Regions from separate parts of the Litoribrevibacter albus genome, predicted to be linked through region 1. Evidence: predicted binding sites of a transcription regulator. Region 1 holds the regulator's gene; each other region holds the start of a gene.

Region 1 (7,496 bases):
CGAACCGAGCAGCTCAGCAGCAACAAAAAGAAAGCCATACCGCCCTCATTCGTCTTGGTATAGCCGGCATTGGCATGATGCAAGTAATGATGATGGCCAACGCCTTGTATTTCGGTCATTACACTGGCATCGATAAATCCTATGAAGCCTTTATTCGCTGGGCCAGTTTATTCTTAAGCACGCCAGTTGTTCTTTATTCTGCCTTCCCGTTTTTTAATGCCGCGATACGCGACTTGAAGACCAAGCACTTGACGATGGATGTGCCCGTTTCAATTGCTATTGCGCTTGCTTACTCCTCAAGTATTTGGGCCACCTTTAATGGCGCTGGTGAAGTCTATTTCGACTCTGTCTGTATGTTCACCTTCTTCCTATTGCTTGGCAGATACTTTGAGATGAAGGTTCGTCATCAGAATTCTCAGGTCACTAACGACCTAATCGGGTTAATGCCAAATTCAACCTTGGTTTATACCGACGGCGAATACAAAGTTACGCCTACAGAACAAATCAAGGTGGGTGATAGAATTTTGGTCAAAGCCGGCCACACAATTCCTTCCGATGCTAAAGTCATCGAAGGCACCGCCGATGTGGATGAGTCTGCTTTAACAGGTGAATACCTTCCTGTTCGCAAAAAGATTGGTGATTTTGTAATGGGCGGAACTACCTGCCTTGATCACCCTATTGAAATAGAAATCACCACCATTGGTCATCAAAATACCCTCAACCTCGTAGTTGAGTTGATGAACAAAGCGGAATCAAACAAACCCAGAATTGCACGCATTGCTGATACCATTGCCAGCCGATTCGTTGCTGCGGTATTGATAACTGCAGTGAGTGTTTGGGGTACATGGATGTTCATTGACCCCGACAAAGCATTTTGGATTGCTTTATCTGTCTTGGTGGTAACATGTCCGTGTGCGCTCTCTTTAGCAACACCCACTGCCATTACAGCCGCCACATCCTCTCTTAAACGCTCAGGTCTTATTATCACCAGCACACATGTTCTTGAGGGGCTGCCAACCATTACCGATATTCTGTTTGATAAAACAGGTACTCTAACCGAAGGTAAGCTGTCTATTTCAGACATCGACATTCCGTCCCATTTGCCTGAATCAGAAGCTCTTGCCTTGGCAGCTCGATTGGAAGCTGCCTCCGAGCACCCTATTGCCCGAGCTTTCCCAACAACAAACCAGCCAGCTCAAGATATCGAGATAACACCCGGTGGTGGCCTGAGTGGCACCGTCGACGGTAAGACCCTGTACATTGGCCACAGTCAATTTATTCAAGAGAAGACATCCATCAATGAAGTTGTGCTTCCAGATAGCCATAACTGGGTTGTATTAGCTGATGGACAACAGGTTCTTGCCTTTTTTAAAGTTGAGGACACTTTAAGAGCAGATGCAAAAGAGGCCATTCAGGCGCTCCGCCAGCGGAAGATCAATCTCCACATGCTGACAGGTGATCGCTCCCAAAATGCCGAAGACATGGCCAGAACACTGGATATCGAACACGTACATTCGGGCCTCACGCCTCAAGGAAAACTTGATCAACTATCAAAACTGCATACTCAGGAATGTCGTACCTTAATGATAGGCGATGGCATTAATGACATTCCTGTTTTGGCCTCGGCCGGCATTTCCATCGCGATGAATGAAGCAACCGACCTGGCAAAAACCAAGTCCGATATGATATTGATGAATGGTCAACTCAACGCCATTAATAATGCGTTCACCATTGCCGAACAGTGTCGAAAAATAATCAAACAGAATCTCGGTTGGGCTTTGATATATAATCTGATCGCCTTACCGCTGGCCGCCACAGGATTTATTCCTCCTTGGGCTGCTGCAATCGGTATGTCAGCAAGCTCACTGGTCGTTGTGCTGAATGCACTCAGACTAAGAAACATCTGAACTTGAGGTAACGTGTGTGGACAGTATCCTTTTCTTAATTCCTATCTCAATTATCTTTTTGACCATTGCCGTTATTACGCTGGTATGGAACATCAAAAGTGGCCAGTTTGATGATATGGAAACGCCTGCGCATAAAATTCTCTTCGATGACGATGAAGATTTGCTGCCAGATGATGCCAAACCCATTAAGAAAAACAATTCGGACACGAATTCCGACACGCCATCCAACAAACCAGAATAACCTTCTGCCAATCAAGATATAACAGGCCCACACATGACCGTTGATACCCTCTCATTTACCGCTGCCCTGCTTATTGGTTTACTTGGTGGCGCACACTGTATAGGAATGTGTGGAGGCATTACGGCCACGTTTGGTCTAAATAGCCAAGGCAATATTTCCCAGCGCTTCAGCAAAAATCTGGCGTTCAATCTAGGGCGAATCACCAGCTACACCGGAGCAGGTTTTCTAATTGGTTTAGCCAGCTCTCTTCTTGCTAATCTTAGCCCGACCGTCGGTATGATACTTCGACTGATTGCCGGCGTTTTCATTGTGCTGATGGGGCTATACATTGCTGACTGGTCTCGCGCAATTACAAAAATAGAAAAGCCAGGACAATGGATATGGAAACGTATTCAACCGCTCACTAAGCCTTTCCTACCAGCAGATACCGTTTATAAATCCTTATCCCTTGGTTTACTTTGGGGATGGCTTCCTTGTGGACTGGTTTATAGCACCCTAGTGCTTGCTTCAGCCAATGCTTCTCCAACCAGCTCCGCACTAGTTATGTTTGCCTTTGGTCTCGGCACCTTACCTACAATGCTAGCAACAGGTTTACTAGCATCCCAGCTCAGCAACATTATCCGTAACAAAAACATCCGAAACTTAGCTGCCATAATGATGATATTGATGGGGCTATGGATTATCTGGGGAAATGGCCAACATCTGCTCGGCCACGGAAATCATGCAAACCACACGACTCACACAGATCATACAAATCATTCAGAGCATAGTGATCATGATCATAGTACAATGCAGCATAATTCGTCTGGCCCTGATCATTCGAGCATGAATCATTCTGCAATCGATCATTCAACCATGGATCATTCACAAATGAATCACGATGACATGATCAAGACTCCGATTAGCCATGAGCAGAATGGGGACGATCATATGATTCATAGAGAGAAGACAGAAGAACCATCGATACAAGGTATCAATGATCAAACACCTGAGATTGACCATTCAAAAATGGATCACTCGCAGATGCAGCATTAACCATTAGAGTGCGCTTTTTTAAACATCTATACTATCAGTTAGTAAAGTGAATTTTGCATAAGATAGTCGATGCATTTCTTTTTTTAGTCACTAGAGCGCATAGCTAGAAAATGCACCACAAACGTGCTTTTAAGAATGGTAAAGCTGTGTTATAAATTACCAAAACTTACGGAAGCTGAAGCTTATGTCTCAGAAAACAATCACTAGCGTTAAAGGGTGCGGTACCGCAGTTAGCTGCCAGGACTGCTCATTGAGCTCACTCTGCTTACCCTTATCACTTCACGAGCAAGATATTGACCGTTTTGATGCAATCATTAAACGTGGTCGACCTTATCAAAAAGGTCAAACATTATGGCGCCAGGGGGATGATTTCCATTCTGTGCTTGCTATTCGATCAGGCAGTGTGAAGAGCTTTATTACCAGTCCTTCTGGAGAAGAACAAATTGTTGGCTTCCACTTTGCGGGTGAGATGATTGGTCTTAATGGGTTATTTAATAAAAAATACCCTATTACCACCGTCGCACTGGAAACGACAACCGTATGTGACATTCCATACGACAGCCTGGATGCGTTAGCGGATGATCTGCCTGAACTACGTGATCAGGTACTTCAAAGCATGAGCCAGGAAATCTCTGAAGACCAACAAATGATGCTTCTTTTAAGTAAGAAAACATCTGAGCAGCGTCTTGCTACTTTCCTAGTTTCAGTCTCAGAACGATTCCACCGCCGTGGATACTCTGCAACCCGCTTCCGTCTAACTATGTCGAGAAACGACTTAGGTAACTTCCTAGGCTTAGCGGTAGAAACGGTTAGCCGTATTTTCAGTAAGTTCCAACAAAAAGAATTGCTACGCTTCCTGGACAGCAGCCGAGACATTGAACTGCTGGACGTTGATGGTCTTTATGAACTTGCCGACCTTCAAGATGGAACAGCCAGTGCTTGCGGTAAACGAGTAGCGGGTTAATAGTCCGCTCTCACTGAAACCGGTTATACAATAACTGGTTCATAAAAAAGCCCGGCATAGAAACCGGGCTTTTTTATTACCTATGAAATATCATTTCAGTCAGTAACCACCTGATAACAAGGTACGTATTTACTGCCCGGTAATTTCATTCGCTTCTGCTGAACAAAAGAAGTTAGCAGTGTATCCAGTTTCTTCATCAAGTTAGTTTCACCGTGCAACTTGAACGGGCCATGCTTGTGAATCTCTGCAATTCCCTGCTCTTTGACATTCCCCGCTACAATACCGGACATAGCTCGTCGTAACTGAGAGGCCAGCATGTGAGGCTCCTGCCCCGTATTCAGGTTTAATTCAGACATCGATGCATGGGTTGGAATAAACGGCTCTTGAAAGACAGCAGCAATATCCAACATCCAGTTAAAGTAGTAGGCATCTTTTCGCGCCTTACGATGTTCTTTCACCTCAGTCATTCTGGCCTTCAACTCAACAGCCACCTTCTCAGGGTCATCAATGATGATCTCATAAAGTTTTTGAGCTTCAGGCCCCAAAGTATCTCCAATAAACTCGTCGATCTGTCGGAAATACGCTTCGGACTCTTTAGGGGCCGTAAAATACACAGGAATTTCAGCACCATGCTTATTCCCCATGAGTACACCTAATAAGTAGAGAATCTCTTCCGCAGTTCCTGCCCCTCCTGGGAACACGACTATGCCATGCCCCAATCGTACAAAGGCTTCCAGACGTTTTTCGATGTCCGGCAAAATAATTAGCTCATTTACAATCGGATTTGGGGATTCCGCTGCAATAATGCCTGGTTCAGTTAGACCTATGTATCTAGGGTTTCTGATACGCTGCTTCACATGAGCAACATTGGCACCTTTCATCGGCCCCTTCATCGCCCCAGGACCACAGCCAGTGCAGATATCAAAGCCTCTGAGCCCTAATTGATAGCCAACTTCCTTGGTGTAGTCGTATTCATGCTCACTAATGGAGTGTCCACCCCAACAAACAATAATATTAGGATCAACACGTGCCTGGAGAGCATTCGCCTGACGCAAGGTATGAAAAACCGCTTCCGTGATTAGAGGACCATTGCCTTCCTCATGCAATAAGTCCAGATCCAACTGACTGCTTAAATGAATAATATCTCTGAGAACGGAAAAAAGATTTTCTTTGACCCCCTGAATCATTTTTCCATCGACAAATGCCCTCGCTGGTGCATTTTGAACAGCGATACAAGCACCACGCGCTTGAGGAACAATACTAATTTCAAAATCCAAATACTGATTTTCTAACTGTTCAATGTCGTCGTTATCAATGCCACTGTTCATAACAGCCAGAGAACAACGTCTGAACATTTCATAGAGTTTGCCTTTATTAAGGCCGCTTAACTGATTGATTTCATTGATGGATAGAATATCCAAACTTCCGACGGGTGATAATACTGAATAATCAATTACTTCTGATGGCATAATGCACTCCTTGCCAATGATCCATATTTCATTTTAGTTGAAATATCCTTGTTATTACCGAAAACGGGACTTCACTCTCCTTCATGTTCATCTAAAGATGCAAAATAGTCACCAAGTAGCCCTCTGAGGGTATTAGCCCAATCTTCAAATTTGATGACATCGTCAGCCGTTCCATCTTCATTCCAACCTATGGTTATCCCTCCGGACAATATCGACACTGCATGAAGTTGCTCTTTATAAGCACCTAGCAATGACTCAATATGCTGTATTATAGCTAGAGGTAATTCACCTTGGTTAATATACCAATCCCATCCTGCAAACGAGGAAGAGGATGAAGTCTCTTCAACATTATGATGACTTCGAATAAGCATCCATCCCGAATGAAGCCTATTGCTTTCAACTCCATCAAATGAATAACCTGCCGCATCGACAGCGCCTTCTTCCACTCGCCCGGATAAATTGATTAACGGGTATTTAATTAATTTAACGCGAACACCTTTGATGATGGCCGCTTGGCGAAGACCTGCAATTCGTCGATCACGCTTAGAGGGCATAATCCACAAAATAGATCCAAGCACCATCAAAAATGCCAAACCAGCGACAATCACCCAAAGCTGCATTACATCACCCTAATTACGCTCTAAATTTAAGAAAAACATTGATTTAAACCAATTCCAACTTTTGTCACACACTTATCATAAAGTTGAAAGATCAAGCACTTACTTCAATAATAAGATCATAGTAAAAGGAAATGGTCTACGAAAATAATTTACTTGAGGATCTCGTAACCCGGTAAATTGTTTGAAGTAAAAAGCGTCATGTGCCTTTCAGAAACCTTAAAGGCCACAGACAAATACGGAAACCTGATGAGCAAGACAACAGAGGATTAAAGGATGACCAACTATTCAACCATTCTATTGGCAGTCGATCTGTCGGAAGAATCAGAAAAGGTAATTGAACCAGCTAAAACCTTTGTTAATGCGTTTGGCTCGAAAATTCATGTCCTTCACACCATTGAACCTTTTGCTTTTGCTTTTGGCGGAGACATTCCTTTTGATGTTGTAGAAATACAAGATCAACTTATTGAGCATGCCAAAGAGAATATGCGTCAACTCATCAACAAAACAGGCATAGAGGTAGTGGAAACTGATGTTGTTGTAGGCTCAGTGAATGCTGAAGTCCACCGTAAAGCCAAAGAGATTGACGCCGATCTCGTCATTGTTGGCAGTCATGGCCGACATGGCTTGGCCTTACTATTAGGCTCTCACGCTTCTGATGTAATTCATCATGCTGAATATGATGTATTGGCGGTAAGAATATAGATCTATAGAAAACGCCCCTTATGGCGAATTTTTAAAGCCATAAGGGGTCGTTTCCAGCACACGAACCGGACGATCTTAAAACGTTAGCCTTCAGCCATCGCTTCCAACTCAACCCAACGCTCCATAAGAACTTCCAACTTTTCCTCTTCTTCGGCTAGCGCCTGAAGTTTGTTGGTCACCAGCTCATGATCCTGCTGATAAAAATCAGCTGCGGAAGTCTCTTCCTGCAACGCTTCAACAACAGCCTCCTGCTCAGCCAATTGATCCGGCATCATATCCAGCTCTCGCTGTAATTTATAACTGAGCTTTTTGGGCTTAGGTTTATCAGTATCTGAATTCTCAGTTTTTGTGCTCTGAACGGTTGAGGAACTCACTGAATCCGTCTTTTCTTCTGGACGTTTAGCCTCTTGGCTGCCTTGATCCAAGAATTTAAATTTCCCTCCGGAAGATTGCCAATCGTTAAATCCACCAATGATTTCTTCAACCACACCGTTTCCGTGGAAGATCAGGGAGTTACTGACCACATTATCCAAGAAAGAACGGTCATGGCTCACTAGA
Region 2 (7,496 bases), on a different contig from region 1:
TCCACCGGAATCAATAACATCAATACAGGGAAAATAATAAAGGTCAGAAGGAAAGCCAAACCAACCCCGGTAGCCATCATCCAGCCAAAATCGATCACAGGTTTAATGCCTGAAAACACCAACGACATAAAGGCAACAATGGTGGTAAGGGAGGTATACAGACACGGCTTAATCATGTGCAAAGTGGTCGATTCCACCAACTCAAACTGGTTTGCCTTTGGCATCTCCAGATGCAGTTCACGATAGCGCACCACCAAGTGCACACACATCGACATAGTAATGATCAGAACCAGCGACACGAAGTTGGATGAGATAACCGTCGCTCGCCAATCCAACAACGCCAGCAAACCGACCAGCCAGATGGAGGTCAACAAGCAGCTCAATAGAGGAACCAAGACCCAGCGCACTTTCCTGAAGATAACCGTTAACATTGCAATCAGGAACAGAACTACACCGATACCAAAGGTCACCAGATCATCTTCAATAAAGCTGATCATGTCGGAAGTAATCATGGTCACACCGCCTAAGAAAATATCGGCATGTTCACGATGCTGATCAAGAATCGCCCGAACGTCAGCAATCGTTTGGCTCTCACGTTTTAGTCGGGCAGCATTGTATTCGGAAAACTGAGCCTCAGCATGTGCCATGTCCGCTTGCTTACTGAACCCTTCTTCTTTCGAGGCATTTCTGAGTTCGTTACGAGCATTCAGCAGGCGGTAGTATTCGGTATCGCGTTTTAGATTAACTTGAAGAGCCGTGGTCTTGGCATCTTCACTCATCAACAGCTGATTATAAAGCGGGCTGTTCTGAAACTCTTTCAACGCCAATTCTTTATTTACCCCAGGCGTTGCCAGCGTTCTCATTCCCTGAGACAACTCAGTTAAACTGATTCTGGGGCTGTCCAACAGAGGCACATTCAGAATGCTCACCACCGAAGAAACATCATTCAACGCCTCCAGCTTGGTTGAAATCAGACTGATTTCATTCAGGCTTTTATCACTAACAATGGAATCATTCTTGGGTGCATAAGTAATAAACAGAAAGTCATCCGCCCCGAATTCCTTCACCACGTCACGAAAATATTTGAGGTCTTTATCGTTCTCCAGAGTCAAAGAATCTGCTGATGCATCAATTTTAAAGGACTGGCCCGAGATAACGGCCAATACCGACAATCCCAAAATAATCAGCAGCCACAGCCTAGGATTAGATAAAACGAGTGAACGATAAAAAGAGAACATCAAACAACGTCCTTGTGGTTTTAATTAGAGTATTCATAGTGCATTAAAAAGAAGGGAGCACTATAAACCAAGTTGAATTCACTGCCTATGCTATATTGATCAAAATCAATACAATGCACAGGTAAACTTCTTAGGGTGATCGCGTTGTATTAGACTGACGACAGACGTCTTATTCCATCGCTAAAGGGTTGTCTATGAGTTTATTCCGCTGGAAACCAGAGTATGCCGTAGGCATCAAAGTCATTGACGATCAACATCAAATCCTGATCAGTCTAATCAACAAACTGCATGATGCGATTGAATCCCAATTTGAAAGCGCTTCTTTAGAGTCCATTCTTGAAGAATTGTTCGATTATACGCGTTATCACTTTACCACCGAAGAAACCCTGATGGCTCAGTATGGTTATACTGAAGAGAAGCTGACAAAACACAAGAAACAACACCAACTGTTTATTGCTGAACTGAACTCCAGCCAAGCCGACATCGACAAGCTCACCATCGAAGATGCGGCACTCATTCAAGAGTTTCTGGTCAACTGGTTGAAGAACCACATCCTCAAAGTGGATACCAAACTGGCCGAGTTTCTGCTGAACCACGATTGTATTCACGATCAACAGGTCGAACCGTATCAAGTCTCGGATGAGGACAACGCCTCAGCCAATCAACATCAACAAATTAAGGAAGATGCCAAGAAGGCAGCCAGTGAGTTATCCAATCAGATTCACCAGCTAGATCCATTTAAAATGACGGAAGCAGAAGTGGATCAACTGAAGGATCTGGCAGATCAATTAACCCACTTGTTGGAGCAACTCTAAGATCAGAGGGTAATAGGCTTAACCTATTACCCTTGCTCTAGCAGACTTCTTAAATCGATGATGGCTGCGTGAGCACGCGCCACATAAGATGCCATCACCAATGAATGATTGGCTAACAAGCCAAACCCTTCACCATTCAGAATAACAGGGCTAAAGACAGACTCCTGTGTAGACTCTAATTCACGAATAATTTGCTTCAAACTGATACGGGCATTTTTCTTTTCAAGTACCGGGCGGAAATCATTTTCAATCGCCGTCAGAATCTGAATCAACGCCCAACAGGAACCGCGTGTCTGATAGAACACATCGTCAATTTCCAGCCAAGGCGTTTTTACAATTTCATGGTCCACACCCGGTGTCGCTTGCTCCGCTACATTATCGCCCGCCAAATCCGTATTAATCTGAACCTTGCCTACCGCTGCACTCAAACGCTGAGATAAGCTACCCAAACGGGTTTCCACATCCGATAACCAGCGGCTTAGGTTATCCGCACGGGTATAAAACTGAGCACGCGACTCTTTTGGATCGGCCAAACGACCCAGATAAGACTCTAAATAATCTTGGGCGTCCTGATATTGAGATTCCGACGAAGGAAAGAAGCGGCTCTTGTGATCAAAATTCAACAAAGGTTCCGCTTTGGCAAGATCTTTGTCCTCTGTCGATTGAGATTGAGATCGACTGAAATCACGACGGAAAGCACGTGCCAAATCGCGAACCTGCACCAACACACCAAATTCCCAATTTGGCATATTGTCCATGGCAACCCCTGGCGGAAAGATATCATTGGAGATATAGCCACCCGATTTATTTAATAGGGTATCGATAACCGATATTAAGGTGTGAGTAGTGACATAGCCCGTCACTAGATTCTGCGAGTTCTGCTCAGCATGATTGGTAGCTGCCGTTACCACCCTGATAGAATCTGGTTCTGAACTCCAATACCAACCGATCAATGTAAGCAACAAAACAAATGCGCCAACACCACCTGAAATACCATACAACGTTTTCTTATCCATTTATCTTGCCTCTTTTCCATCTACCAGCGACATCAAACTACTGATTAAGAATGAGAGCTCGCTCTCCGATTCATTTGAAACTCTATTCAAACCAGAGATCTCAAAACTCGCAGTTCATTTGATTTATTCAATCATTAAATCAACGCAGTGTCTCAGTCGATATAATGAGTTTAGCGTTTAGCAGCGCTCTAATGAGGTTCCGCTAACGGCTTACCAAATAAATATCCAATGGCACCATCCAAGCCTAACGCTTTTAGCACCTCATACTCTTCGTCCTTTTCTACACCCTCGGCATATACTTTAATATCCAAGTTATGTGCAATTTGGATTAAGGAACGAATATAAAACTGATTATCTTTTGAAAGGTGTACATCACGAATATAACTGCGATCCACTTTCAAATGATCGACCTGAACACGATTCAGATAACTAAAGGTTCCCGAACTTGCGCCAAAGTGATCAATCGCTAACTTCATGCCGTAGGCACTTAAAGATTGCGACAGAGCAATGATACTTTCCGCATCCTGATGCAATGCATACTCAGACACTTCAAGAATCACACGTTTCGATACGGCTGGATTTTCCTGGGCCACTTTCAGCAACCAATCTGCAAACTTTTTGGATAAAAGTGACTTAGGAGACACATTGATCGTCAAGCGTAAATCGTGTGTCTGACTGACCATCAAAGACATCGCCTTCGTGATGATCAACTGATCAAACTGCTCCGTCCACTGATAGCGCTCAACCATTGGCCAGAACAACGAAGCCGTTACCAAACTGTCTTTGTAATCGGTTCTCGCCAGTACTTCGTAATCCGACGTACTGGCGACACCAAAATGCTTAACCGGCTGATACAGCAATTTAACGGCTCGACGTTCCAATACCTTTTCCAGATAACCACGCCACGCTTGATCCCCCATCACGCCATCGGATTCAATCGCTTCGCTGGTCGACAGCATAATGACCGTATTACGGCCCCGTCCTTGCGCTCGACGCAACGCCTGGTCCGCAAGACTGATCAAATCTCCCGTACTTGGAATCTTGGAAGTTTCTGAATAATAGGCCAGACCAAGGTGCAACTTATCCGACATGTCACTCTTACCATGAACCGCCGGCAACATAGACAAATCTTTAAACAGTTTTTTCAACGCCTGCAATGCATGCTCTCTGGAAACATCCGGAATAAAGATCCCAAACTCAGCCCCTTTTAAACGAGCGGTTATGATCTTGCTGTGATCTCGACGCATGACTTTAATCTGATTGGAGAGTTGAACTAACAACTCATCCCCCTTGGTGGTGCCATGCTCCTGATTAAACTTATCAAATGCCCGAATTCCCACAAGGATCATCGCGCCACTTTTGCTGCCCTGTCGCGGATCAAGATACGATTTAAAGTGAGCCACAAAATCACGTCGATTCGATAAGCCTGTCAGCGAGTCCCGAAACGACATTTCTCGCAACTGTTCTGTCATTTCCGCCTGATCGGAAAACAACTTGCTCAACTTCTCTGCCATGCCGTTCATAACCATAACGACACGTCTTAACTCTCGTGCTTTAGGTAGTGGGATGGTTTGGAAATCGCGATTAGAGATGGCGTTTGCCTGATGCTCCATATCCGATAATGGCTTCAATAAGGTTTTCATAAAGAAGATGATCATGATCAGCGCTGCACCCATCAACAGCACAACCCACACCACCATTTTGCTGGTAATCGACCAAAGCTTACCGTAACTTTTTTCAGAATTCGGCTCGACAAAGATACGACCGTATTGCTGCCAGCCATCCGTAACTTCACTTTCAGCCGTTACACTTTTGAATTCAATTAAACTCTTAAACCAGGAAGGTACGTCTGACATGATCGCTTCGGATTTTTTCTCAATCAGCAGTCGACCGTTCACCGAAAACACCCGAATGCTCTGATAATCGCCACCATCAAACATGGCGTTGAGCAAGGTCTCCAGACTGGCTTGATCATTTTCCCGAAGTGCCGTATTCATCGAAATGGCAAGAGAACGGGCGGCATCCTCCGCATTAATATTCAACTGACGGTTCAGGTGCTCCTTGACCGACCATACACCTGACGAGATATTTCCAGCCAACGCTAAAAATAAGATTGCCATCGTCATTACTACGAGCCGTTGAAACAGGGTCACGACTTAATCTCCTTTTAAGCCCCTCTTATTCAGGGCCGTATCTTCTCAGTCTAACCTATTCGGCGCAAGCGAACCGAAAGGTCATGATATTTCTAGTAATTTTTTAAACACTATTTACTGGATGCTCTGGCAAATTCAGGGAGCAGACCTAACGGATCATACTCTGACATCCGCTCTACAAACTCGCTCCACATGGTCACCCGGGATGCACCACCCAGCCTAATATTTCCTGACATTTTATTTAGCCAAAAACCACTGGCATTGAAGCTGTAAACAGGCACCAAATCGCGTCGTTTGGATGCCCTTTTAATCTCGGGAATCAAGTTATCCAATACCAATGGTTCAGAGGAAGGCGTTGGATAATAAGCCAGAACCATATGCGCCTGTTTTAACTTCACAGCTTTTACGTAGGTAATCCGTAATTTTTCCGGGTCCATCCCGGCTTTGATCAAGGTAAAATACTTGGCCAATGAAAAGTCTTCGCAATCTCCGGCTTTTCGGGACAACGACTCATACGGCGTAGCCCAGTAATCTTCCTGTTCCCAAAGAAGCTGGTCACTGATAAAACGGATTTCGGTATTGAAATACTGATTAACTCGATCGAGTTTTTCCTGGTCTTCAAGCAAGGAGACCTCATCAATCAAGCGGGAGAAACTTTCTTTGATCTCTGGCTTCAGGCTTATGTCGGCAGACAAGACCAAAACAGGCAAAAGCAATATCAGAAGAAACGCTTTCATTGTGCGTTTCCCAAACTGAACCTTACTCTGAATCACAACCCATTCCTATCCATGCACCATCACTTCCTATTGGCATTGATACATCCTGTTACCATTCTTTCATTCTGAAACGTTACTTTCATTGCCAATATAAAGTCTAAGCCTATACAGTAGGAGGTGTTACTGTCTATAGTACTACCTATAAATAGTACCAACTGATAAATAGTACGTACTAAACCGCTATCTAATACAGCATTCGACGCTATAACACGATCAAGGCAGTTAGTTACTAGCCATAACTAATTAGCCAAAATTATTGATCCAAACCATTAACCAAATTATTGGTGATGGAAAGTTACACGATTTTATAGCTGAAAACGATGAGAAGATGGCCGTCAGTAAAGAAGTAGCTGGAAACAAATAAGAATTTCCATGCATCACTAATATATCTTTACTACAGTTAATAATTATAAGTAAGATCATCCTAATAGGGATAGGTTCTAAAAATACGAAGTGGTTAGCCTACATGACAGATTCGAATACTCCGATAGAAAACACCCCCCCAACTCAAGCTTCGGATCAAAACACCCCCATCAGTAAAGCCACCACACAATCCCGTCGACTCATCAGTACCTGGCAAGCTTTTAACAAAGCCGGTTGGACCCAAGAAAATCTAAAGCAATTACAGCTCATCAACCAAAGACTTATTGGCTATTCAGAACGATATCAAGACGAAGATCACCTCACAGTTGCTCAAGCTATCGAACAAGTTATCGCGCAGTGCCAGGACTCTTTAGAAAAATCGAAATTAGACTTACTGACACAACGGGTTCGGGATCTGGCTAAAATCACGTTACGAAAATCAGATAAGAGCCAACAAGAAGAGACACCTCCTCAACTTAAGTTACGTAAACCAATTTATCTTGCTATCACAGATACCACTTATGCTGCGAAACTCGCCAAGCAGTTGAGCTACTTCGGTTTACAATGCAAACAGCTGAGTACAAAAGACGAACTTGAACAACACTTACGCATTACTCCGCCAAGTATTTTGCTAATAGAAACCAACTTCTGCGGCACTCAAGATTCCGGTGTTGAGCTGATCCAACAACTTAAAGACGAAAGCCGCCTGGATTTTCCGGTCAGTTTCCTTTCATTAGGCAACTGCACCCTGGAAACCCGATTAAAAGCCATTCGAACTGGCAGCAAGTCGTTTTATGTAGAATCTGTTGACCCAGGACGATTTATTGAAAGCATCGACGTTGAAAACAGTGATGTCTTAGATAACGATTACCGAGTTTTGGTACTGGACGACTCACGATCCCAGGCGCACTTTATCGATACTACGCTTAAAAAAGCGAAAATGACCGCAAAAGTGATCACAGATCCTCTACTGATCCTCGATACGTTAGAAGAGTTTCAACCCGATCTGGTGGTTCTGGACATGTACATGCCTGGCTGCACCGGATCAGAATTAGCCCACATTATTCGTCAGCACGAAAAGTGGGTCAGTATGCCCATCGTTTTCCTATCGGCAGAAGACGACATCAACAAACAG
Region 3 (7,496 bases), on a different contig from region 1:
AGATGAAATCTACCTGGTATATGCCGCCTCTATTTCCATGCACATTACGGCAACCTACCTAATGCAACGAGGTCTGAGCGTTGGTCTGATTGAGCCTTGTTTTGATAACCTACACGACTTGATGAAACACATGCGTGTTCCACTATCCCCCTTAGACGAATCCTTATTTACAGACCCAAGCACCATCTATGACAACATGGTGAAGCACGCTCTGGGTCTTGATGCCATTTTCATCGTTGACCCAAACAACCCAACCGGTTTCAGTATTTTTTCAGACGGGACTGAAGCCTTCATGGAGCTGGTTCGATTCTGTAAAGACTACAACAAGCTGCTCATCATGGATTTCTGTTTCAGTGCTTTCATCAAGGTATCTGGTGGTGCTCGCTTCGATGTATATGAAATCCTTGAAGGCAGTCAGGTAAGCTTCATTGCAATGGAAGACACAGGTAAAACCTGGCCTATTCAAGACGCCAAGTGCTCGACATTGCAAACCAGCAAAAACATTAACGACGATGTGTATAACATCCTGACCAGTGTTCTACTCAATGTTTCTCCGTTCATTCTGAACATGGTGACTCGATACGTCGAAGACAGCATGAAGGACGACTTTGCATCTGTACGTAATGTCTTGGATGTAAACCGGGAACTAGCCATCAATTACTTAGACGGAGGCCTGCTCCGCTATTGCGCTCCCCAAATCAAATCCAGCGTGGCCTGGTTTGAAATCACCGATCCCAACATCAATGCAGACCAGCTTCAGGAAACACTACGGGCTCACAACGTCTACGTGTTACCAGGTAAATACTTCTACTGGGCACATCCGGAAAGAGGCCAACGCTTCATTCGTTTAGCACTCGCGCGAAACTCGGACATGTTCTTGGGCGCAATGAAAGTGGCGGCAGGAGTAATCAATGAACTTGAGAAATAACAAAGTCTTCATCGACGCTTCGCTCTTTATGGGTATGCACTCCGAAAACGAAACGGTTCGCCAAAGATCAGTAGGATTTATGGCAAGCTGCTTCAAGGATCAAGTATTCATGAACCTTGAACAGGTGGGGCTGTGTGATGAGCACGTTTGGCAATATGAGCGTCAGATACAAGACGCTTATTACCCATTCATGGACGTTCTGCACAGCGAAATGGATGTTCAGCGTGTTGGCTATTGCGAAGCGGATATCGCTCGTATTAATGAGGATGATAGGTTTGCAAGTGCTCACCTATCTGTTCAACAGAAGCTCTTGATCGCGCAAGTAATTAATCAAAACGGAGTGTTGTTCACCCATGATCAAGCGCTTCATGCCCAGAACTCATTTCAAGAATATTTAGGGCAGTTTGAAGAGCATCTAACACCATCAATCACAATCACCAAAGCAGAGAAAATACCTACCCCTGAAATGCCTCAGGAACCGGTGTTTTCAACGATTCTGGATGCGCTTTACGAAACATCAAAAGTGTTGGTTGTGCCCTTTAAATCCAGTGCCTCAGGAAGTGAACAGTATGTCTAATAAATCTATTCTTATCCCTCTGGTAACGCCTCTGAATGTACAGAAAAAGGTGTGTGAGTTCAGTGTTAAAGCCTTAATTGAGCGTACCAAAAGTTATACAGAAGGCTACATTCCGTGCCTGACCTCAGGCGAAGGCTGGAAACTCAGCGAAGAAGACTGGTGCGATATGGTGGCCTATACCCGAAAATACGCTCCGACTCATCGTATTGTCGCCGGTATTGAGAAGCCTACCACCGAAGAAGTGCTTCGCTTTGCACAACTTGGCGCCGAGCTAGGCATTGATGGCATCATCATTACCAGTCCATTTGATGAAGCCATCAGCCAGGAAGACATCTATCAACACTATCGCAAAGTTCATGATCAGCTTTCGATTGATATCTACATCTACAACGAATCTGAGCTTTCACTGAATACAACACAGCCTGAAACCTTGGTCAGAATTTCTGAACTGCCAAGAGTCGTTGGCATTAAGGAATCGAGCAATTCAGAGGAATTCAACGCCATTCGAGCGCACTTACAATCCAACGGCGTAAAGGTCTATCAAGGCTGGGAAGACAAGATCGTCGATGACCGATTTGCAGACGGAAACATTTGCTCGCTGAGCAACGTCTACCCTCAACTCTGTCTGCAAGCCACTCAGGCACCATCGGATGAATTGAAGTCCCAAATCGGAGAACTGTGTGAACGCCACCAGATTTTCGCTGAAGATTGGTACGCACACATCAAACACTTTCTGAATAGCACCGGTGTCATTTCAAGTGATTACTGCTTTGATCCGTCTTGAAGGAAGTAGCATATGATCAATCAACAACAACTGTACCATTACAACCGCGATCAGGTTATCCATGCCAAACCCCATGAACAATCGTTCTTAGACTTTGAGCAGCAATGGATTGATGCGGCGCTCAGCTCACTTTCTAGCACACCGGTGATTGATAGCTATGAGCATTTAGTGAGTGAAATAAAACAAATGATCACAATGGAATCCGCCGACGAACCCGACAGTGCCCGCTTTGTTTCGGAGCGGATCTCACTCGAACAGTTTCGTATTCTGGTACAAGAATTTGCCCTCGATGGATTGACCGAAGCGCAGATCTTCTACGCGATCATGCCCCGCTTGTCATTAGCAGCCCAACTGCCGATGTTGCGAATTCTTATCGATGAGTTTGGTTCAGCCAACCCTGCCAAAACGCATACCAAGTTGTATCGTAAACTGCTGGAAGAACTCACCATGCCGACCGAGGTGGACTACTACTTCGATAAGATCGAAAGCAGCAGTTATGCCTTTGTTAACATGTTCTATTGGCTGACATTACGCGCCGATGATCCATCCTACTTTGTTGGTGCGCTCACCTACCTTGAAAGCATTATTCCTGCCGTGTTTCCTTGCTATACCGAAGCCTGCCAACGCTTAGGTATTGAGCAACATCATTATTACAGCGAGCACTGTCACATTGATGATTTTCACGCCAAAGAATGCTTTCGCATCCTCAAAGCTATGCATCAAACCGACACTCTGAATGTGAAAAAAGCCTGGCAGGGTGTGAATCTGGCTAGCTTAGTTACCAATCAGGCATTTGAACAAGCAGTGCTTAAAGCCCAGCGCGTATCTCAACTGCACGCGCGAGCGTCTGTTACGGAGACACAACCATGACAGATACGGCTATGACAGATACGGCTATGACAGAAACAGCTCGAACAAACACCGTAGTGACAGACACATCCAGAGTTACTCTGATGGCTGAGAGCCAGGAGTATCGGGAGGAAGGAACATTTCTACTGTCGCATGAAGGCAAGTGTTATCGCCTTCCGCGACACTGCCCACATCGTGCGGGTCGACTTGATCACGGCAAGGTCAATTGGGAGAAAAAAACCATTGCCTGTCCTCTGCATCAATCCGTTTTCCGAATTGATACAGGAGAGCAAGTCGCAGGCCCCGAGTGTGGCAGCTTAACGGTAGAAATCTCATCAGTCTCTGATGAACACGCAGTACCTAAAAGCAGTAATCTAAAATCAACTCCTCACAACAACGGAACCTTACAACAAAACCCATAAATACGGAGATACAACTATGAATACAAACCTTAGTCCATATGGTCTGTTACTGATGCGCATCGCTTTAGGCGTTGTTCTGTTATCACACAGCCTTTATTTAAAAATGGTGGTATTCACATTAGCAGGGACCGCCAACTACTTTGATTCCATCGGATTACCCGGTTGGTTTGCCTATGTGGTCTTTTTTGTCGAAGCCATTGCTGGCATATCACTGATCATCGGCTTTAAGACCCGTCTTTCGGCAGCCTTGGTTGTTCCGATTCTTCTGGGAGCTACCTGGGCACACAGTGGGAACGGATGGTTATTTACAGCTGAAAACGGTGGCTGGGAATATCCTCTATTCCTTTCCTTCATTGCGGCAGCAGTGGCTTTGACAGGGCCTGGTGCTTACGCATTGGAATCCAACAAACTCAGCCTAGTGGATGAATTAAGTCCAGCCAAGGCATTGTCCAACCATTAAGGAAGGAGGCCGGTTGTGAATAATCATTCCCCTTATGCCGAGTATGAAACGAATCAACCTTGGCTGCCCTTTTCCGAGGTGTTACTCGATTGGGATGAGTCCTTCCACCAGCTAATGCTCAATGATCGCCTGCGAATGCAGGCGTATGAGCAAGCAATCAAAGAGACGGTCAAAGCCGGTGATGTGGTGGTGGATCTTGGTGCCGGAACGGGTATTTTGAGTTTGTGGGCATTAGAAGCAGGCGCCAGTCGCGTCTACGCAATTGACCTCGACTCCGATATCCTAAAGCTTGCCGAACAATCGATGGCGAAAACAGAGTACGCTGATCGTTTCATTGCCCTCAATCAGCTTTCCTATGATGTAACATTACCTGAACGTGCCGATGTTCTGATCTCAGAGATCCTTGGCAATATCGCCGATAATGAAGATTTCCAACCCATCATCTGCGATGCCATTGAGCGCTTTCTGAAACCTGATGGAAAGTGCCTGCCCAGAGATGCCTGCTCGTTTATCGCGCCGGTCACTTCGGAAGTGGCACACAACGCCATCAAACAAGGAAAGATCAAGACACTTAACCCCAATTATCAATTGGATAAACTGCTGGAACAGAAGGCCATAAATAATCGCTTTAACCTGTACTACGATACTGTGCTGCCAGCATCGTCCCGACTCAGTCAGCCTCAGGCGATTCAGCGATATCATGGTGATTGGAGTCAATCTTCCACCTACCATAAATCGCGTTCCTTTGTGATTGAACAAGATGCTCGATTAACAGGTTTTCAGTGTTACTTCATAGCGACATTGAGCGACAACATCTCTCTGGATATTTCCGGTGACTGTTTAGTTAAGCGCAGCTGTTCAGACAGCTGGAAGCATGCCTATCTTCCCATTGAAGAGTGTATTGATGTGAAAAAAGGAGACATTATCTCCTTAAGCTTCAGCCGGTATTACCCGGAAGATGCCTGTTCCCTAGCGTTCCGTCAGATTTATCGCTGGAAAGGAAACGTCATGCGAAATGGAGACAGTATTGCGACCTTCGATCAATGCATGGATGAACGGGTTTTTGACTAACTTAGCCGCTACTCGTTAGCCCACAATACCAGCTTTATCATGACCATATTTAGTGGTCATGATAAGGCCCACTCTTGATCAGAATCATCCCTTGCCCCCTAGAATTAAGCGTTTCCCCCTGCGTACTTCATTTCATCAGATATACTTAAAAAGTAGGACAATGACTTTTCCTATTCTTCATCTGATATATATCAATACACGCTAATCAATCGCCTGAGATGATGATTTCAATTAGGAATGATTCAGCAAACGTCAGAATCTAGGAGGTGGCTTATGGATCTTGATCATGTCAGAACAAAGCTTCTGGAACAAAAAGAGCAAATTGAACGTAGAGTTAGCGCAATCAGTAAAGACTTAAATCGATCTGAGCCTATGAGCCAGGACTTCAGTGAACAAGCAACTGAGCAAGAAAACCTGGATGTATTGCACGCACTCGAACACGAAGGTAAAGAAGAACTCCAACTAATCAAAAGCGCACTCAATCGCTTACAAAGCGGTGAATATGGGCTTTGCAGTCTTTGCGGTGAAGAGATTAATCCAGCCCGTTTAGATGCACTTCCTTTTGCAACAACCTGTATTGGCTGCGCAGAATAAATCCACTTTGTATAGATCTTAGGGCTGTTCTAAAGTTAGTGTATCGCTAACCCCTATCCGAAGCCATTGGGCTTCTTAATGGACAGCCCTATGTCGTCTTCCCACTACAAACCGAACCATGTACCTCAGCTAACGCCTTGTCTTACGGTTGAAGAACCAGAGAAGTCGATCAACTTTTATGAGCTGGCTTTTGGCTTTGAAACGATAGGCAACCCCATCGTCAAAGAAGGTTTGGTTATCTTTGCTGAAATGTTCTGTCTGGAAGCAAGAATCATGATTCAACGCCAGGGCAGCTTCAGCAGCATTTCCCAAACACCAAAACAAATCGGGACTCAACAAGGTATCGGTATTTATCTCTACATCCCGGACATTGAATCCCACTTTGAACGCGCTCAATCCTGCGGAGCAACCATTCTGTCTGAGTTGATAGACACCTTTTGGGGCGATCAGATCTACACGGCCAAAGACCTGGATGGTTATCTCTGGACCTTTGCTCAGAAGATTTCAGACCCTAATGCCATAGACGAAGACATTGCGTTCACCGACATGTGGCCGCAAGAAGTGTTGATTCAAGATGAGTAACTCAAGCACAAGAACAGCAACCCAAGCACAAAAAGAACAATCGACCCCAAAGACTGAACAATGAAGCCCTATACCTGAAACTCAACGAGTAAAGGCATCCCAAAAGACTCTTTTACACAAGAGCCCCCAAAAAAGAGCCCCCAAAAAAGAGCCGCCCATAAAAAAGCCCACCAATGGTGGGCTAAAAACGTAATAACGCAAAAGCGGAATATCTGCCTCCAAACGAGGTTAAAGCAGATTCGATAGCAACAGCACGCCTAGAATATCGCGCGTTGGCAATGAGCGGCGGTGACAATAGTAAATTTTAAACTCTTCACCACGGAAACGACTTTTCGTGAAATGTAATCCTTTAAAGTTGTATAGGAAATTACACTTGTCGTAGACAAACTTCATGATGCCTTTCAACACATTTGACTCATGTGAAGCAGGTGCATCAAGACCCGCAAGAGGAATCAGACCAAGGTCAATACGTTCTACACCTTCCTCTTTAAACACCTCCATCGCATGTAACATTAAGGTATACCAGATACCTTGTTTGAAAGACGCACATGCACGAGAAATGTTAGGCACATAACTAACAATTTTATTGTTCTCATAAATCGGATCAAAGAAGATGAAGCCAACAGGCTCACCATCCTGATACGCATAGAAGCTACGAGAACCTTCCTTATAGTCCATGCTCATAGGACGAATAAGGAAATTAATTTCTTTCTTACTCACTTTACGAGTTTGCAACCACGCCTTGGAAATCTCTTTCGTGCGCTGCTCTGCATAACTTTCTTTTACTTCGATACCACGCTTTTCCGCTTGGTTAAGCGCAGTTCGCAAAACTTGCTTCTTCTTACCTTTAAGCGACCACTTCGTCAGATCAATAAAAGACTCGATACCAAACTGTGTTGAGTTATAACCAAATCGGTTGTGCATCATAACGGCTACGTCTTCAGATGCCTGAACAAAGGAAGTGTTTGGATGCTTATTCAAAAATTGAGCAACCAAATGCTCTCTGTGCTCTGGAGCGCAGATCGGGTCACCCAGTACAAAAGACACACCAAATTTTTGTTTGTAGCCAATGAAACCAACACCTGGCAGATCAAAATACTTCATACCTGGCTGCATAGCAGAATAAGACTGGCTATGACCACCGAATTGCTTTAAGTACTCAACGCGTTCAGAAAGAGAGAAGCCACTAAATCCAGTGAGCGCCTTCCCCGAGACAAGAATTGATTGAT
Region 4 (7,496 bases), on a different contig from region 1:
TCCACCGCTGTTACTACCGGCTAATCATATTCCTCACGCGTTTTGCGTTCTTCATAACGTTCTTTCTTGCAACGATAATCATCACAGATGGTGTCAAAGGTTTCTGTATCGACATATTGGTTGTCGACATGTTGAGAGGCCAATGCCATTGGCATTAAACAAATAAGCCAGAACGAAAAAAGGAGTCTCATAGCCACCTCCTGTCAGAGATGCTAATTAGACTCCTTTTTTAAGAGAAAGTTGAACTCAGCTTACGATTCTTGGGCTGCTTCAGTTACTCCATTTGCCTGCGTTTTCATAGACAACTCAATAGCTTCTTTCAGAAGATCACCCTCACCATCCAAGGCAGAGACCATGCCCGGCAGTGGTTTTGAAAATTTAACCGGTGCCACCTTAGCAGCAGATGCTTCGTCTTTCACCGGTACTTGTGACATGGCGTACTCGCTAAGAGCAAGAATGGTCAGTGACGGGTTGACCGCCAGGTTTCCAGGAATGACCGAGCCATCCAACACTCGCAGCCCTTGATAACCAAAAACTGCACCGGACTCGTCCACAACACCATCAGCCGAGCTCTTACCAATCGGCACACCACCCATAATATGAGCCGTGACCGGGGTATTCACCAGAATGTCTAATGCCACGTTACCCACTTCCCCTTGAGACTTCTCTGCGTATCGGCGAGCCACTTCCTGGCCTACATCAAAGTAGGTGGTAAGTTTCATATCGCCCTTTTCCTGTTCGACGGTCAAACGTCGACGGAAGAGTTTAGTCCAAGCGCGCTTCCATTTTGCGTGAACATAGCTGTCGGCACTTTGCATAATCATCAGTACATTATTGCGTTTCGCTTTACCAATCGGGTTCATCAGCTTCAAGGTGGTTAATGGCTGCATCAGGATGTTCAGCAGCAGACGAATGCCTCGAGGAATCCCACCGGCATCGGTCAATGGCACCATCGAAAAGCTCAGCCAGGCGGAATCAGAACCTTTATTGAATCGCACCGGCTCAATGGTTGTAATGTCATCCGGCTTAAACGACGAAGTGATCGCCAATCCTTTAGAGATCTCATTTTCAGAGTAAGTGTTTTTGGTATCAAAGCCGACCGAATAAAAAGTTTCTGAATTGGTTCGAACCTGACGACCAATAAGATCTGAAATCTGAGTCAACGTCTGGTCTTTGTATTTACTGCCCATCAACAGATTTAGCGTTCCAACTACACCCGCCGATAACACCACGCCTTTAGTACGCACTGTATAGGTTTTACCAAACCACCCAGTGGATTGTTTGACCGTTAACTCATAGCCACCACTACCATCACGTTGACCATTCTTGCCTGGTAGCGGTTCAACACGGGTGACTTGGGATTCCGAACGAATCTCGGCACCGTTACGCTCGGCAAAATAGAGATAGTTCTTTTCCAATGTATTCTTAGCGTTTTTGGGGCAGCCCATCATGCATCGGGCACAGAGATTACATGCTTCGCGCTTAGGCCCTTCACCAGCAAAATACGGTTCTTCTTTATTCTCGGCCGCCTTGAACTGATCTTCGTAATACACACCTGTATCCACCAGCTCATAGGTATCTTCCCGCCCCATGTCCTGAGCCACATCTTTGAGCAGCTTATCAGCAACGCCTTCAAAACGGCCGGAGCTGGTGCCTAACATACGCTGTGCCAAGCCATAAAACGGCAATAAGGTTTCGTACCAATTATCCCGTGTTCTGGTCCATTGTTCGGACTCAAAGATACGTTGTTGTGGAATGTAATGGGTGTTGGCATAAATCAGTGAACCACCACCGACGCCCGATCCGTGCAACGCCACCACCTTGCGGGTGAAGGACATTTGCCAAGGCCCGGTCAAACCTAACTTGGGTGCCCAAAGGTACTTTTTAAAATTCCAGTTGGTAGAGGGGAAATCTTGATCTGACCAGCGCTTGCCCTTTTCAAGAACCAGTACCTTGTACCCTTTCTCAGTCAAGCGCAGTGCACTGCACGAGCCACCAAAACCAGAACCGATAACCACCTGGTCATAATCAAAATGTTCTGTACTTGGTTGATTTTGCTCATTTAAATGACTCACGAATCTTTCCCTCACATCAACATCGGAATTGCGTTTTAGTAGTTATTGAAGCTGATTATTCATTGATCATCCCCATCGGGTCAATAAAAACCTGAGTAATTACTCTAATTTCTGATTAAACGTACTCGTGATTAAAGGAGCGATTAATTCAGATGCGTTATTAAATCAGAGGCACTCTTAATTGAAGGTCAGAAGGACGACCATCTGTTCATTCTGAATTTCTTTTCTACACTTAGAATGTCTAAAGCATTAGAAAGGACGACGAATCCGTGTCAGCCAACACAACCCTTTTAGCACGACAACCCATCTGCGATGTGAATAAGGAAATTGTTGCTTACGAGCTACTCTACCGATTTGAAGACGGAACCATTAACAGCAGTATTGACGGGAATACCGCTACGTCCCAGGTGCTTATCAATACATTTTCATTAGGGGAATGCGAAAACATCACCGGTGGATTACCTGCATTCGTTAACTTCACGGATAAGTTGCTCGATTTTTTACCCCCCATAGCGCCGGAACTGCTGAATATTGAAATTCTGGAAGACATTGAAGTCACACCGGAACTCGTCGCCAAAGTTCAGGAAATCAAAGATCGCGGGTATAAGATCGCCCTGGATGATTTTATTTGGGACGACAAATACAAACCCTTACTTGAGCTCACTGACATCGTCAAACTTGAAGTGCCGGCCATGACCCGCACTCAACTCCGGGAAGCCATCAGCAAACTGGCCAAATATGAAGTTGTGTTGCTGGCAGAGAAGATTGAAACACTCGATGAATACCAATTCTGTAAAGACCTGGGTTGCTCCTTGTTTCAAGGCTATTTTCTTTATAAGCCAAACATTGTTCAGGGCGCCACCTTGTCGAGCAACAAAGCGACCGTGCTGAAGCTGATCGCAGAGTTAAATCAGCAAGACGCCGATGTCGACAGCATCAAGACAATAATCACTCAGGATTCCGAACTCTCTTTCAAGCTGCTAAGTCTGATCAACTCGGCAGAATTAAGACGTTCCGTTGAAGTCACCAGCATTGCAACCGCCGTGGCTTTACTGGGAATAACCCGACTCAAAAGCTGGGCCACCATGCTAGCGATGACCAAGCTCGAAGATAAACCCAAATCATTACTGGCTATTTCATTACAACGGGCCTATTTCTGCGAACATGTTGCGAGCATCTTCAATGAGAAACTGGCAGAGAAATTTTACATGATCGGTATGCTCTCATGCCTGGACTTATTCTTTGATATCTCCATTCACGATCTCATGAAAAAGTTACCCTTGGATGAAGAAAGCAAAGAAGCCCTCACCGAATACCGGGGCTTACTGGGGTTGATTCTAAAAACCGCAACCCTCTACGAAAAGTTCAAGCTCCTTGATGTGCCTTGGGCGCAACTCCGTGAACTTGGGCTAACCCAAAATGATGTAAACACCATTTTTATTGATAGTCATGTCAAAGCCAATGCCATGATAGACAGCCTTTAATCCGTTTTTGATTAAAGCGTTTTAAGCAATTTTCTTTTACACTCCCGATATCAACATTTCACCTTGATGTCGGGTTTTAAGGAAAATCTCATGACCAGCTTTAACGCCATCTATCAGGACGCAATTACTCAGAAAGGCTCCCAAAAAGCCATCAACGATCTATTAGATTCACGCCTTCAGGCACCTGCCACCAGCGAAGAACTGGCCGAGATTCCCGATCACCGATATCTCTCCTTAATGAGTTTACGAATCTTCCGGGCCGGCTTAAAGCACAGTTTGGTGGATGCAAAATGGCCGGCCTTCGAAAAAGCCTTTCATGGTTTTAACGTACTGGGTAATGCTCATCTCAGTGATGATGCCATTGCAGAACACATGACCAATACAGATCTGATTCGTCATCTGGGGAAAATGAAGTCGATTCGTGATAATGCAGCGTTTATCCTTCGTACCTCTGAAGAACATGGGAGCTTCGGCAAGTTCTTAGGTGACTGGCCGGTCACCGACATTGTCGGTCTGTGGGATCACTTGAAAAAACACGGCACGCAGCTGGGCGGTGCATCGGGTTCGTATTTCTTACGCATGGTCAACAAAGACACCTTCATCTTCACGAAAGATGTGGTGACCGCACTGAAAGCCAGAAATATCATTGATAAAAACCCCACATCCAAGCGAGATTTAAAACTCGTTCAAGAAAAATTCACTGAATGGCATCAAGAATCCGGTTGGCCGTTATCCCGCATCAGCTTATTACTGGCACTAACGGTGGGCTAACTAAACTTATTCCGAGTCAGATGAGGGTTGATGCTTACACGCAATCATCTCATTAGGTGGTTCATGCTGATCGCAACGGACACAATTCAGACAATGGCCCAACATGGCGTCTCGACCTTGCGCCGACGTAACCCAAGGCCGATTAATAAAGGGCGGTTGATGTCGCACGTGCTGCCCGTGAAAACAAGCCAGTTCAGCAACCCAGTCACCGAGCTCATCCTGATGAAAGCCTATGATGGGTTGCTTCACGTATTACCTCATTAAATGAAAATATCGATAGAGATCAATTCTGAGCCACTTGCTTATGAGACAACATCAGAGACTCATACTGCTTGGTAATCTGATCCATTTTCTTCAAGATGGATTCAGTGGTTACCGAAATAACTGTCGGAACATAGCGACCATCGTCACCTAATTTAAACCCGGATTGCGAAAAGCGCCATTGATTACCCACTTTTCTCAAAGAGCGATTAAGATCTTCGGTGTTCAAATCTGAATCCATCAGGGTTTGCAATGAATCATCGAACAGCTGAACAGCCTGCTCGAACTCCTGTTTAAGATCCACTGATTCCACCTTCCAGTACAACGCCATATACGCTTTGGCAATTTTCTGGGACAACATCCGCTGTCTGCCGGATATATTCACCAACTGAGCACTGTTAACGTTTGCCTTGAGCTCAATAGCCTTAACCACCTGATCACAGGCTACCAACAACGCTAAATTCTGCTCCATTAAGTCAGGGACATTCGACTTATTCGGTGGGCTGATGATACGTTCACGGTGCATTACCCACAATGATTCGACCTTATCCAGCTTGTTATTGATTTCTTCCGTGGTCGCATACTCACGCAATTCAAGGAATTGTTGTTCAAACAAAGCCACACTGTCGTCGAGTTGTTTTTGGGCCATTTCAACCTTCACATCCGCGCCAATCATCAAATAGCTCTTCATCATTCGCTGAGAAAGCATCCGCTGTCGACCAGACTTGTTAATGGCTTCCGCGTCCGTCATTCCCCAACTGAACGAGGGAATGGAAAATGGAATGAGTAGCAGGATCAGTAGCTTGATGAAATATCTCAATTGGAATCTTTTCACTGGAACATCCTTCTTTTAGGCAGTATTAATAGTTCAAGCAGTCTTGCCAAAAGCACATAGCAGGCCAACTCAGAAATAAGTGCAATGTATAAGAAAACAGTTGAGTAACATTTGCCCTAAGGCAATAAAATCGGCTTTTCCGAGTAAAACAATCGGAAATATCGTTATGATCGTGTTCCCCAAAGGAGCACGGTAGATATGAAAAACACCAAAAGGCATCAAGCCACACTTCGTAAATCCAATGCAGCTGCACCAACAAGGGGGAAATTTATAGATTTGCACTAAAACAGGCCGAACAGTAAAGACTGTTCAAAAGCCGTTTAAATACAAAAAGATACGCAGTTAAGCATTTGATCTTGGTTACCGCATGGTCTACAGTTTGGCTTTATAAGAATAAAGTATCACCACCAAGATCGTCCGATGAGACTGATCATTAGGTATTCGTTCACCCTATGCGCCAACACTTTCTTTATCGTTATACGACGTACATTTTTGATCGTTATACCGCGTTTATCCTATGCAGCCTGGTTACGTTCGTTACCTCATTAATGAGTGCCAACGCATCGGCAGATGTACGATTTCCTGAGTATTGGACCATTGATGAATACTTGGAGGTCTTTCCTGAACAAAAAACAAAATCCGAAGCCTTTAACCTTCGAGTGCAAAGCCAACCCAAACGACTCATTAACAATGACAAGCCGGTGAATATTCTGGTCATCTGTCCGGGCTTACAGATTTCAGATTATTGGCGTCGCAGCATTGCCGCCTTCGAACACAGGTTAAAGCGATTGGGTGTGCAGTATCAACTCGATAAGCATTTCACCAAACCCGGCATCGATCTTAACGAACAATCCAAACTGCTCAAACAAAGTCTTGGCGACAACACCGATTACCTGCTGTTCACTCTGGACGCCCTGAAACATCAGAAGTTGATTGAACAGGTCATGACTCAGAGTCAGATCAAAATCATCTTGCAGAACATCACGACTCCGTTGAAAGCCTTTGGAACCCAGCAACCGTTTCTCTATGTCGGGTTTGACCACATCATCGGCACACAACTGCTCATTCAGGAATACCAGAAGCGTTTCCCAACGGGCGGTAACTACGCCATCTTGTATGGTACTCAAGGCTACGTTAGCCAGATGCGTGGAGGTGTCTTTGAGAGCTTCATGAATGCATCCTCGGGCTACCAACTACAAGACAGCTATTACGTGAATTTTGATCGTGCTCTAGCAAAAGCAGCCACCCAACAACTGATCAAGGATCATCAGCAAGATCAATCTCCATTAGATTTCATCTACGCAACCTCAACCGACATTGCTCTGGGCACACTGGATGCACTGACAGAACTTGGATTAGAACAGAACATTACCGTCAATGGCTGGGGTGGCGGCTCATCAGAACTGAATCAGCTGAAAGCCAAATCGCTCGATTTCACCGTGATGCGTATGAACGACGACAATGGCGTGGCGATGGCAGAAGCCATTGGTATGGATCTGCTCGGCGAAACAACACAGGTGCCCACCATTTATTCCGGCAGTTTCCGATTAGTCACACAAGACACCAAACCGAAACAGCTGCAACGCTTCGAAGAACGGGCATTCAGGTACTCTGATCATGCTATGGTTGAACAACATGGATTGGCCAAATAAATGCGCTGGATAAGCAAGATGACCTCTCGTGCGGGCTTGCCCTTTCATCGCCTGATTTCAGCCTGTTTATGCCTGTCACTGAGTGTCACCGCCTTTGTGTGTCTGTGGTTTTATTACACCAACACCACCAATATGCTGCACGACAGTGCTCAGGACCACACCCGGCAACTGCGCAAACTCACGTCCCTGGTGTTAGAAAACCGTCAGGCGGAATTGGAACATGTGCTTTCAATCCTTCAGCAAGACCAGCAACTTAACCAATTAACCCTTCAGCAAAGTTCCCTGGTAGTTGAATCAACCAATTATGAACACCTTACCCGTCAGATTCATCAACGGTTAAACGAGTTATTGAGCACGTATGCTACGGATCTCGACCTGTTGTTGTTTGTGCCTATTCGAGGAGGAAAGGAAATCATCG

Evidence for each region. Region 1 encodes FNR, which switches genes on or off when oxygen is low (the NO sensors DNR and NnrR bind a similar motif). Its sites were predicted from a motif close to TTGATNTANATCAA; they were not measured.
Region 2: the regulator FNR is predicted to act here: its motif matches at 1,334-1,347, upstream of QQL66_RS01045 (bacteriohemerythrin).
Region 3: the regulator FNR is predicted to act here: its motif matches at 5,273-5,286, upstream of QQL66_RS07510 (TraR/DksA family transcriptional regulator).
Region 4: the regulator FNR is predicted to act here: its motif matches at 5,538-5,551, upstream of QQL66_RS16075 (type IV pili methyl-accepting chemotaxis transducer N-terminal domain-containing protein).

Annotation. Positions count from the first base shown of each region.
Region 1 covers NZ_BSNM01000003.1:222,348-229,843, reverse strand. Annotated here, with positions in the region: gene QQL66_RS02820 (heavy metal translocating P-type ATPase) at 1-1,907, shown strand, start outside; gene ccoS (cbb3-type cytochrome oxidase assembly protein CcoS) at 1,924-2,148, shown strand; gene QQL66_RS02810 (sulfite exporter TauE/SafE family protein) at 2,182-3,183, shown strand; gene fnr (fumarate/nitrate reduction transcriptional regulator Fnr) at 3,368-4,147, shown strand; gene ppnN (nucleotide 5'-monophosphate nucleosidase PpnN) at 4,243-5,616, opposite strand; gene QQL66_RS02795 (hypothetical protein) at 5,688-6,236, opposite strand; gene QQL66_RS02790 (universal stress protein) at 6,510-6,938, shown strand; gene QQL66_RS02785 (ATP-binding cassette domain-containing protein) at 7,022-7,496, opposite strand, start outside.
Region 2 covers NZ_BSNM01000002.1:197,449-204,944, reverse strand. Annotated here, with positions in the region: gene QQL66_RS01050 (efflux RND transporter permease subunit) at 1-1,238, opposite strand, end outside; gene QQL66_RS01045 (bacteriohemerythrin) at 1,433-2,053, shown strand; gene QQL66_RS01040 (DUF2333 family protein) at 2,080-3,069, opposite strand; gene QQL66_RS01035 (bifunctional diguanylate cyclase/phosphodiesterase) at 3,258-5,222, opposite strand; gene QQL66_RS01030 (transglutaminase-like cysteine peptidase) at 5,333-5,959, opposite strand; gene QQL66_RS01025 (GGDEF domain-containing response regulator) at 6,465-7,496, shown strand, end outside.
Region 3 covers NZ_BSNM01000011.1:82,718-90,213, forward strand. Annotated here, with positions in the region: gene QQL66_RS07475 (aminotransferase class I/II-fold pyridoxal phosphate-dependent enzyme) at 1-928, shown strand, start outside; gene QQL66_RS07480 (DUF6190 family protein) at 912-1,505, shown strand; gene QQL66_RS07485 (dihydrodipicolinate synthase family protein) at 1,498-2,289, shown strand; gene QQL66_RS07490 (iron-containing redox enzyme family protein) at 2,302-3,159, shown strand; gene QQL66_RS07495 (Rieske (2Fe-2S) protein) at 3,156-3,560, shown strand; gene QQL66_RS07500 (DoxX family protein) at 3,577-4,020, shown strand; gene QQL66_RS07505 (50S ribosomal protein L11 methyltransferase) at 4,036-5,091, shown strand; gene QQL66_RS07510 (TraR/DksA family transcriptional regulator) at 5,365-5,685, shown strand; gene QQL66_RS07515 (VOC family protein) at 5,776-6,267, shown strand; gene QQL66_RS07520 (DUF2156 domain-containing protein) at 6,496-7,496, opposite strand, start outside.
Region 4 covers NZ_BSNM01000016.1:285,592-293,087, forward strand. Annotated here, with positions in the region: gene QQL66_RS16045 (hypothetical protein) at 1-5, opposite strand, end outside; gene QQL66_RS16050 (hypothetical protein) at 21-191, opposite strand; gene QQL66_RS16055 (GMC oxidoreductase) at 252-2,075, opposite strand; gene QQL66_RS16060 (EAL and HDOD domain-containing protein) at 2,345-3,559, shown strand; gene QQL66_RS16065 (DNA-3-methyladenine glycosylase I) at 3,650-4,330, shown strand; gene QQL66_RS16070 (DUF3565 domain-containing protein) at 4,337-4,579, opposite strand; gene QQL66_RS16075 (type IV pili methyl-accepting chemotaxis transducer N-terminal domain-containing protein) at 4,614-5,426, opposite strand; gene QQL66_RS16080 (substrate-binding domain-containing protein) at 5,879-7,078, shown strand; gene QQL66_RS16085 (PAS domain-containing sensor histidine kinase) at 7,097-7,496, shown strand, end outside.